2 regions of the Streptomyces sp. NPDC058371 genome follow, and region 2 is predicted to be linked to the other one. Evidence: riboswitches for the same ligand, from Rfam matches in the RefSeq annotation. Region 2 holds a riboswitch; the other holds the start of a gene.

Region 1 (4,193 bases), on a different contig from region 2:
AGCGCGAGTGGCTCGACCGGCTCGGCACGGTCGCGGGCCGCGCCGACGAACTGTGCCGGTACGCCGTCCTGTTCGGCGACCCCCAGCTCGCCCTGACCGCCGTACAGCGCGTGCTCTCCATCACCCCCGAAGAGGTGCAGGAGATCGCCAAGGCCCGGCTGCGGCCCGACAACCGCGCGGTGCTCGTGTACGAGCCGACAGCCGCCGAAGAGGCGGAAGCCGCAGCGGCCGCCGAAGCCACCGACGAGGACGAGGAGTCGGCGAAGTGACCGAGCTCGCGAGCATGGAGTTCCACCCGCAGCCCCAGGCCGGCGAGGCCAGGCCGTGGGCGTTCCCGGCCCCCGGGCGCGGCGCGCTCGACAACGGCCTGACGGTGCTGCGCTGCCACCGCCCCGGTCAGCAGGTCGTCGCCGTCGAGGTGCTCGTCGACGCGCCCCTGGACGCCGAGCCGGCCGGTCTCGACGGTGTGGGCACGATCATGGCCCGGGCCTTCTCCGAGGGCACCGACAAACACTCCGCCGAGGAGTTCGCCGCCGAGCTGGAGCGCTGCGGCGCCACTCTCGACTCGCACGCCGACCACCCCGGTGTGCGCCTCTCGCTCGAAGTCCCGGTGTCGCGCCTGCCGAAGGCCCTCGGGCTGCTCGCCGACGCCCTGAGGGCACCGGCGTTCGACGACAGCGAGATCGAGCGGCTGGTCCGCAACCGGCTGGACGAGATCCCGCACGAGACCGCCAACCCGGCCCGCCGCGCCGCAAAGGAGCTCTCCAAGGAGCTGTTCCCGGTCACCTCGCGCATGTCGCGCCCTCGCCAGGGCACCGAGGAGACCGTGCAGGCCATCGACTCGGCGGCCGTACGCGCCTTCTACGAGAAGCACGTTCGCCCCGCCACGGCCACCGCCGTGGTCGTCGGTGACCTCACCGGTGTCGATCTCGACGCGCTGCTCGCCGACACGCTCGGTGCCTGGACCGGCTCGTCCGCCGAGCCGCGCCCGGTGCCGCCGGTGACCGCCGACGACCGGGGCCGCGTGATCATCGTCGACCGGCCCGGCGCCGTCCAGACGCAGTTGCTCATCGGCCGCGTCGGGGCCGACCGGCACGACCGCGTGTGGCCCGCGCAGGTGCTCGGTACGTACTGCCTCGGCGGCACCCTCACCTCGCGCCTGGACCGCGTCCTGCGCGAGGAGAAGGGATACACCTACGGCGTGCGGGCGTTCGGCCAGGTGCTGCGGTCCGCTCCCGACGGCACGGGCGCCGCGATGCTCGCCATCAGCGGCTCCGTGGACACGCCCAACACCGGCCCGGCGCTGGACGACCTCTGGAAGGTGCTGCGCACCCTCGCGGCGGAGGGCCTGACGGACGCCGAGCGCGATGTCGCCGTACAGAACCTGGTGGGTGTCGCGCCCCTCAAGTTCGAGACGGCCGCGGCCGTGGCGAGCACGCTGGCGGACCAGGTCGAGCAGCACCTGCCGGACGACTACCAGTCGACGCTGTACCAGCAGCTCGCCGCGACGGGCACCGTGGAGGCCACCGCGGCCGCTGTGAGTGCCTTCCCGGTGGACCGGCTGGTGACCGTCCTCGTCGGCGACGCGGCACAGATCGCGGAGCCCGTACGAGCCCTCGGGATCGGTGAAGTGAGCGTCGTGACCGCGGAGTAGAGCGACAACTCCCAACGGGCCCAGGTGACTGAAGAGTCGCCTGGGCCCTTCTTTGTCCGTACTTCGGAGTGGCTTGCCCGGACTCGCCCTCAATATGTCCGTATTGATGGGTTGATCATGCATCTGCCCTGTGGCATGCACTACAAAAGCCGTGATCCGTTTGTCGATTGAAAGATGTCCCGTTTAGCGTCAGTCCGGCTGTTCGTCAGGCAGTGCGCCGCGTCCGCGGCACCGGACAGTCATCGCCGAGTCCCCGTACGGCGCGAGCCAGGGGAGCCGGGGACCCATCGCAGTCCCTGGGGTGAATCGGGCGCCCTTCCTGGAAGGGTCCCGTAGGAGACCTTCCTGCTCCGAACCCGTCAGCTAACCCGGTAGGCGAGAAGGAAGGAAAGGACCAGCCCCTTCATGGCGTTCACCCGTGCCACCGGGAAGCACCGTCGTCCGAGCAGGCTCACCCGTACGACCAAGAACGCCGCAGGCGTCGCAGTGCTCACCACCACCGGTGTCATCGGAACCCTGGCCGCTCCGGCATTCGCCGCGGACACTTCCGTAGAACAGACCGGGCTGACCCAGGCCGTCACCATCGGCGACTCGGTCGCCGACCAGATCGACGCGCAGGCCGCCGCCCAGCAGCAGGCGGCCGAGGAGGCCGCCGCGCTGAAGAAGGCCGAGGAGGCCGCCAGGAAGCGCGCCGCGGAGAAGGCCGAGAAGGAGCGCGAGGCCAAGGCCCGTGCCGCCCGCGCCGCCGAGCGCAAGCGCCTCAACACCTTCGTCTCGCCGATCACCGGCTCGTACGTCTCCACGGGCTACAAGACCGGCGGCAGCCTCTGGTCCTCCGGCAGCCACACCGGTGTGGACTTCCACGCCGCGTCCGGCACCGCCGTCCACGCCGTGGGCTCCGGCACCGTCGTGACGGCCGGCTGGGGAGGCGCGTACGGCAACCAGATCGTCATCAAGATGCACGACGGTACGTACACCATGTACGGCCACCTGTCGTCCATCGGTGTCTCCGTGGGGCAGACGGTCACCCCGGGGCAGCAGATAGCCCTCTCCGGCTCGACCGGCAACACCACCGGGCCCCACCTCCACTTCGAGGCCCGTACGACGGCCGAGTACGGCTCGGACATGGACCCCGTCGCCTACCTCCGCTCGCACGGCGTGAACGTCTGACACAGGCCCGCGGGGCGCGCGCACGCGTGCGCCCGGTCGACCGCGTACGGACTTCGAAGGCCCCGGCTCATAGAGCCGGGGCCTTCGCCGTTTCGAACGGTCCGCTGTCCAAAAAATATCCATGGATTCCGGTCCGCCATCGGAAATTCCGTCTCTCTGCAATAGAGTCACTGAACAAGCGTCAATCGACGGCGTTTCGCGAGGATTAAGGCGGAGGTCCGCTCATGCGCATTCCGGCGCACTCGGTATGCACGGCGATCCGTGATGACATCGTCGCGGGTGTCTACGAGCGGGGCGGCCGACTCACCGAGGAACTGCTCGCGCGGCGCTACGGCGTCTCCCGCGTCCCCGTGCGCGAGGCGCTGCGCACCCTGGAGGCCGAGGGCTTCGTCGTCACCCGGCGGCACGCGGGCGCGTGCGTCGCGGAGCCGAACGAGCGGGAGGCCGCGGACCTGCTGGAGATGCGGATGCTCCTGGAGCCGCTGGGCGCCGCCCGGGCCGCACAGCGCCGCACCGAAGCCCACCTCAAGGTATTGCGAGGCCTGGTCAGACTGGGCCAGGAGCGGGCCAGGAGGGGCCACAGCGACGATCTGCGCTCCCTGGGGGGCTGGTTCCACGAGACGCTCGCACAGGCGTCCGGCAGCCCCGCGCTGACGTCCACCCTCGCCCAGCTGCGGCACAAGATCGCCTGGATGTACGCGGTGGAGGCGCCGGCCAACCCGGCGGAGTCCTGGGCGGAGCACGGCGGGATCGTGGACGCCGTCGCGCGCGGCGACAGCGAGCGGGCGCGCGCGATCACCGCGCTGCACACCGAACGGGCGAGCGCGGCGCACCGCCTTCGTTTCCCCGGGCGCGGGGATAGCGGGGACCGCCCGGACCGTGTGAGGACTTCGCAACATCCCGTAAACATGACGGGCCTGCGGCATTAACAAAAGCGCCGTATACAAAGAGGAGTAATTCGCGGGGGATTATTTTTGCTGCCCGCAGAATGGAAAGGCCGAAGGGCTCGACCGGAATACCGGACGAGCCCTTCGATGTGCGTTCGGGACAATCTCTTATGTGGCGTCGGTGGTCGCCACCATTAAGGGAGAAGCCCCCGCGGCGCGCGGCCGCTTCCGCCGGGGCCGTGCAGCCCCGGCGTGAAGTCGAGCGAGCTCAGACGGTCTCGGGAAGCTCGTCGAGCCCCTCGGAGACCAGCTTGGCCAGACGGTCGAGCGCGGTGTCCGCGCCCTCCGCGTCGGAGGCCAGGACGATCTCCTCGCCGCCCTGGGCACCCAGGCCGAGGACCGCGAGCATCGACGCGGCGTTGACGGGGTTGCCGTCCGCCTTGGCGATCGTCACGGGGACGCCGGAGGCCGTGGCCGCCCGG
Region 2 (4,193 bases):
GAGGTGGCGTCCCGCGCCGCCGGACTGTCGCCCGCCCATCTCTCCCGACTGGAGACCGGGCAGCGCCAGCCCTCGCTGCCGATGCTGCTCGCGCTCGCCCGTATCTACGGCACGACGGTGTCGGAGCTGCTGGGCGAGACGGTCGCCGAGCGGGACGCCGTCGTGCGGGCCGCCGACGTGGAACCGAGCGAGGCGGGCGGCTGGACCTACTGGCCGGCCGGCGCTCCCGGACGCGGAATGCAGGCACTGCGCGTGCACGTCCCGTACGGGGCGCAGGGCGACATCGTGCGTGTCCACCCCGGCGAGGAGTGGCTGTACGTCCTCAGGGGGCGGCTGCGGCTGCGGCTCGGGGACACGGCCCACGCCCTCGCGCCGGGCGACAGCGCGCACTTCGACTCGGGCACCCCCCACCGCATCGCGGCCGCCGATCGTGACGGGGCCGAGCTGCTCTTCGTACACACCCTGCTGCAGAGCCCCACCGCCGCGCTGTGCCTCGGCCCGGCGACGGAGCACCACACCCCGGGAGAGACGTCATGACCGAACCCACCGAGCCCGCACGGCGGGTCATGGAGGAGAAGTTCCCGCGCGCGCTGTGGGTGCGGCTCCTCATCTACGTGGCCGTGGGCCACCTCTTCGCGGCCTTCGTCTACCTGCTCTTCACGCTGGGCGCGCAGAACCAGTAGCCGCCGCCGGCCGCCGGTCACCGCGGGGTCAGTCGAGCAGCCGCTCGCGCAGCCGGTCCCGCAGCTCCGGGGTGATCCTCAGCGCCTGCTCCAGATAGACGTCGACTCCGCCCCAGGTCGCCTCGATCGTCTCGAAGGCCGTGTTCAGATACTCGGCGCGGGCGTCGAAGAGGGGGCTGAGCAGCTCCATGACCTCCGGGGAGTACGCGGAGGCGGAGGAGCTGCTGCGATGCACCTTGTAGCGACGGTGTGCCGCGTTCGACTCCAGGTAGTCGGCCAGGATGGCGTCGCGCTCGACGCCGAGGGCGAGGAGCGTCACGGCTATCGACAGGCCCGCGCGGTCCTTGCCCGCCGCGCAGTGCATGAGCGCGGGCACGCTGTCCTCGGCCAGCGCGTGCAGCACCTGGGAGTGCTCGGCCGTGCGCTCCTTGACGATCCTCCGGTACGAGCCGATCATGCGGTTCGCCGCCTTGCCGTCCGAGAGGATCGCGCGCAGCTGGTCGATGTCGCCGTCGCGGACCATCTTCCAGAACTCGGCGCCGTCGGCCGGGTCGGTCAGCGGCAGATTCACGTTCCGGACGCCGGGCAGCTCGACGTCCGGGCCCTCCAGGCGCTGGTCCGCGGCGTTGCGGAAGTCGAAGATCGTGTGCAGCCCGAGGGAGGCGAGGAACGCGGCGTCCTCCTCCGTGGCGTGTGCGAGGTGACCGCTGCGGAACAGCCGCCCGTATCGCACCCGTCGGCCGTCCACGGTGGGCAGGCCGCCCACGTCGCGGAAGTTGCGCACTGCTGCCAGCTCCGGCTCGGTCGACGGGACCTGCTGCGTCACGGGGGCTCCTCCCATTCGTCCGTCGGCGCAGCTCTGCGCGCTCGCCGACGGGGTGCGCTCTCGACGATACGACATGGGTTCCTGGGGCAATGAGTTGTCCACAGGCGTCGCCCACGAGGCGGGGAACCCCCGAGAATGTCGGTGTCTGATCGCACCTGTCCGGATCTGTGGGGGGACTGATGGCAGAGATCGAGGGCGAGGTCCGCCGAGGCGAGGCGCCGCTGTGTCACGGGTTGCGGGCGGAGCGGCCGGCGACCTTGATGCGGTAATTGTTCGCCTTCGTGGCATCTGGCTGTTCTGGGCGGTTTGTCGGCTTCGGTCCAACTGCCCACGGAATAAGGGCATCTGGGTCGCGAGCGCGTGAGCAGCGTCATATTCGTGACAATGCGTCGCGGCGCGGATTTTCCAACCTGCCCGATTTACCTGGGGATTACCTGCCCGACAAGATCACCCATCCACGGACAGTGACCGGTAATTCGGGCATGGATCAAGAAAGCGGTGTGCACAGGAAACCCACAAGCTTGTCGACGCGCTCTCATCTCGCTTACGTTCGCCCTCACTCCGGACGGACGCCCAATCCTGCCGCCGCCCGGAATCCCGCACACCCACCCGTGTACGGCAGGAGCGGGGGACCCACAGGTACCACGCCTGTTCCGGTCTCCGGAACGGCTAGGGGTCAAGCCGCGCGAAGCGCGACCGAGCATCTCCAGCTCGCACCCGACAGCTCACCTCGCAGGCGCCGGAGAGGAAATCCCCATGCCCGCGAAGGGTAAGCACCGCCGTCCGAAGTCCCCGCGCTTCTCCCGCTCGATCGCCATCGCCGGAACCGGTGGCGCCGCGCTCGCGCTGCCGCTGATGGGGGCCACCGGCGCGCACGCCGCCACTCCGGCGTCCGCCGTGTCCTCGGCTCCGCAGAAGGCCGCCGCCGCGGCTCCGGACGCCGCCGAGAAGGCCTCCACGAAGACGTACGCGGTGAAGGCCGGCGACTCCCTCTCGAAGATCGCCGGTGACCAGAACGTCAGCGGCGGCTGGAAGAAGCTGTACGACGACAACCGCACGGTCATCGGCGGCGACCCGGCCCTGATCCACCCGGGTCTGAAGCTCACGCTCGGCGGGAAGGCCGCGTCCCCGGCCGCCAAGTCGTCCGGCACGTCGACCCAGACGACCAAGACCGCGCCCGCCAAGCCCGCGGCCGCCTCCGGCTACACCCTGCCGGTCCAGGGCGCCACCATCGGCACCTCGTACAAGACCGCGGGCAGCATGTGGTCCAGCGGCTACCACACCGGTGTCGACTTCGTCGTCCCGACCGGCACCAGCATCAAGTCCGTCGCCGCGGGCACCGTCGTCTCGGCCGGCTGGGGCGGCGCCTACGGCAACGAGGTCATCGTCCGGCACGCCGACGGCCAGTACTCGCAGTACGGCCACATGTCCCAGCTCTCCGTCTCGACCGGCCAGACGGTGACCGGCGGTCAGCAGCTCGGCCTGTCCGGCGCGACCGGCAACGTCACCGGTCCGCACCTGCACTTCGAGATCCGCACCACGCCGAACTACGGCTCGGACGTGGACCCGGTCGCGTACCTGCGCGCCCACGGCGTCACCGTCGGCTGACGCCCGCACCGCCTCCGAAGGCCGGCCCCCTGATCCCCGGGGCCGGCCTTCGGTGTGCCGGGCGCGGTCTGCCATCCCGGATCGGACTCGGGGCGTTGAGGTTCGTCAACTGTCCCCGAGTGCGCCCTTATTCCGGATTGACCAATACTTGAAGAGTGGCTTTTGTCACCGCGCGTCAACCCTTTAATACGGTCGCGTAGGTCACATCCGAAGGTGAATCATGGGCCGATGTGGCAGACGATTCGAAGAGTGACAACAGATCAGTGATCGGGTCGTACGTGGCGGTGGGGGACAGCTTCACCGAAGGCGTCGGCGATCCCGGTCCGGACGGGGCCTTTGTCGGCTGGGCCGACCGGTTCGCGGTGCTGCTCGCGGACCGGCGACCCGAGGGCGACTTCGGCTACACCAATCTCGCCGTACGCGGCAGACTGCTCGACCAGATCGTCGAGGAGCAGCTCCCGCGCGCCAAGGAGCTCGCGCCCGACCTGGTCTCCTTCTGCGCGGGTGGCAACGACATCATCCGGCCGGGCACCGACCCCGACGAGGTCGCCGAGCGCTTCGAGCGCGCGATCGCCGACCTCACCTCGGCCGTCGGCGCCGTTCTGGTGACGACCGGCTTCGACACCCGTGGCGTGCCCGTGCTGAAGCATCTGCGCGGCAAGATCGCCACCTACAACGGCCATGTGCGGGCCGTCGCCGACCGCTACGGCTGTCCGGTGCTCGACCTGTGGTCGCTCAAGACGGTCCAGGACCGGCGGGCCTGGGACGGCGACCGACTCCATCTCTCGCCCGAGGGCCACACCCGGGTCGCGCTGCGCGCGGGCCAGGTGCTCGGCCTGGAGGTCCCGGCGGATCCGGACCAGGCCTGGCCCCCACTGCCGCCGCGCGGCACGTTGGAGGTCCGCCGGGACGACATCCACTGGGCGCGCGAGTACTTGGTGCCCTGGATCGGGCGCCGGCTGCGCGGTGAGTCCTCCGGCGACCACGTGGCGGCGAAGGGGAGTCTGTCGCCGGACGACATCAAGATGCGGATCGCGTCGGCGGTCTGAGGCGGCCGGCCCACCACGTCGCGGCCC

What was found. Region 2 has a riboswitch for cyclic di-AMP ahead of ACFWM2_RS02440 (peptidoglycan DD-metalloendopeptidase family protein). Riboswitches for the same ligand answer to the same signal wherever they lie in the genome.
Region 1: it holds a riboswitch for cyclic di-AMP, as region 2 does, so the genes downstream of both, ACFWM2_RS35620 (M23 family metallopeptidase) here and ACFWM2_RS02440 (peptidoglycan DD-metalloendopeptidase family protein) in region 2, are expected to answer to the same signal.

What each region holds. Positions count from the first base shown of each region.
Region 1 is NZ_JBHXJC010000018.1:51,921-56,113, reverse strand. It holds gene ACFWM2_RS35630 (M16 family metallopeptidase) at 1-269, shown strand, start outside; gene ACFWM2_RS35625 (M16 family metallopeptidase) at 266-1,654, shown strand; cyclic di-AMP (ydaO/yuaA leader) riboswitch at 1,888-2,047, shown strand; gene ACFWM2_RS35620 (M23 family metallopeptidase) at 2,060-2,824, shown strand; gene ACFWM2_RS35615 (GntR family transcriptional regulator) at 3,049-3,753, shown strand; gene ACFWM2_RS35610 (HPr family phosphocarrier protein) at 3,980-4,193, opposite strand, start outside.
Region 2 is NZ_JBHXJC010000001.1:567,305-571,497, forward strand. It holds gene ACFWM2_RS02425 (helix-turn-helix domain-containing protein) at 1-537, shown strand, start outside; gene ACFWM2_RS02430 (DUF6126 family protein) at 567-683, shown strand; gene ACFWM2_RS02435 (tyrosine-protein phosphatase) at 712-1,509, opposite strand; cyclic di-AMP (ydaO/yuaA leader) riboswitch at 2,102-2,261, shown strand; gene ACFWM2_RS02440 (peptidoglycan DD-metalloendopeptidase family protein) at 2,266-3,117, shown strand; gene ACFWM2_RS02445 (SGNH/GDSL hydrolase family protein) at 3,381-4,166, shown strand.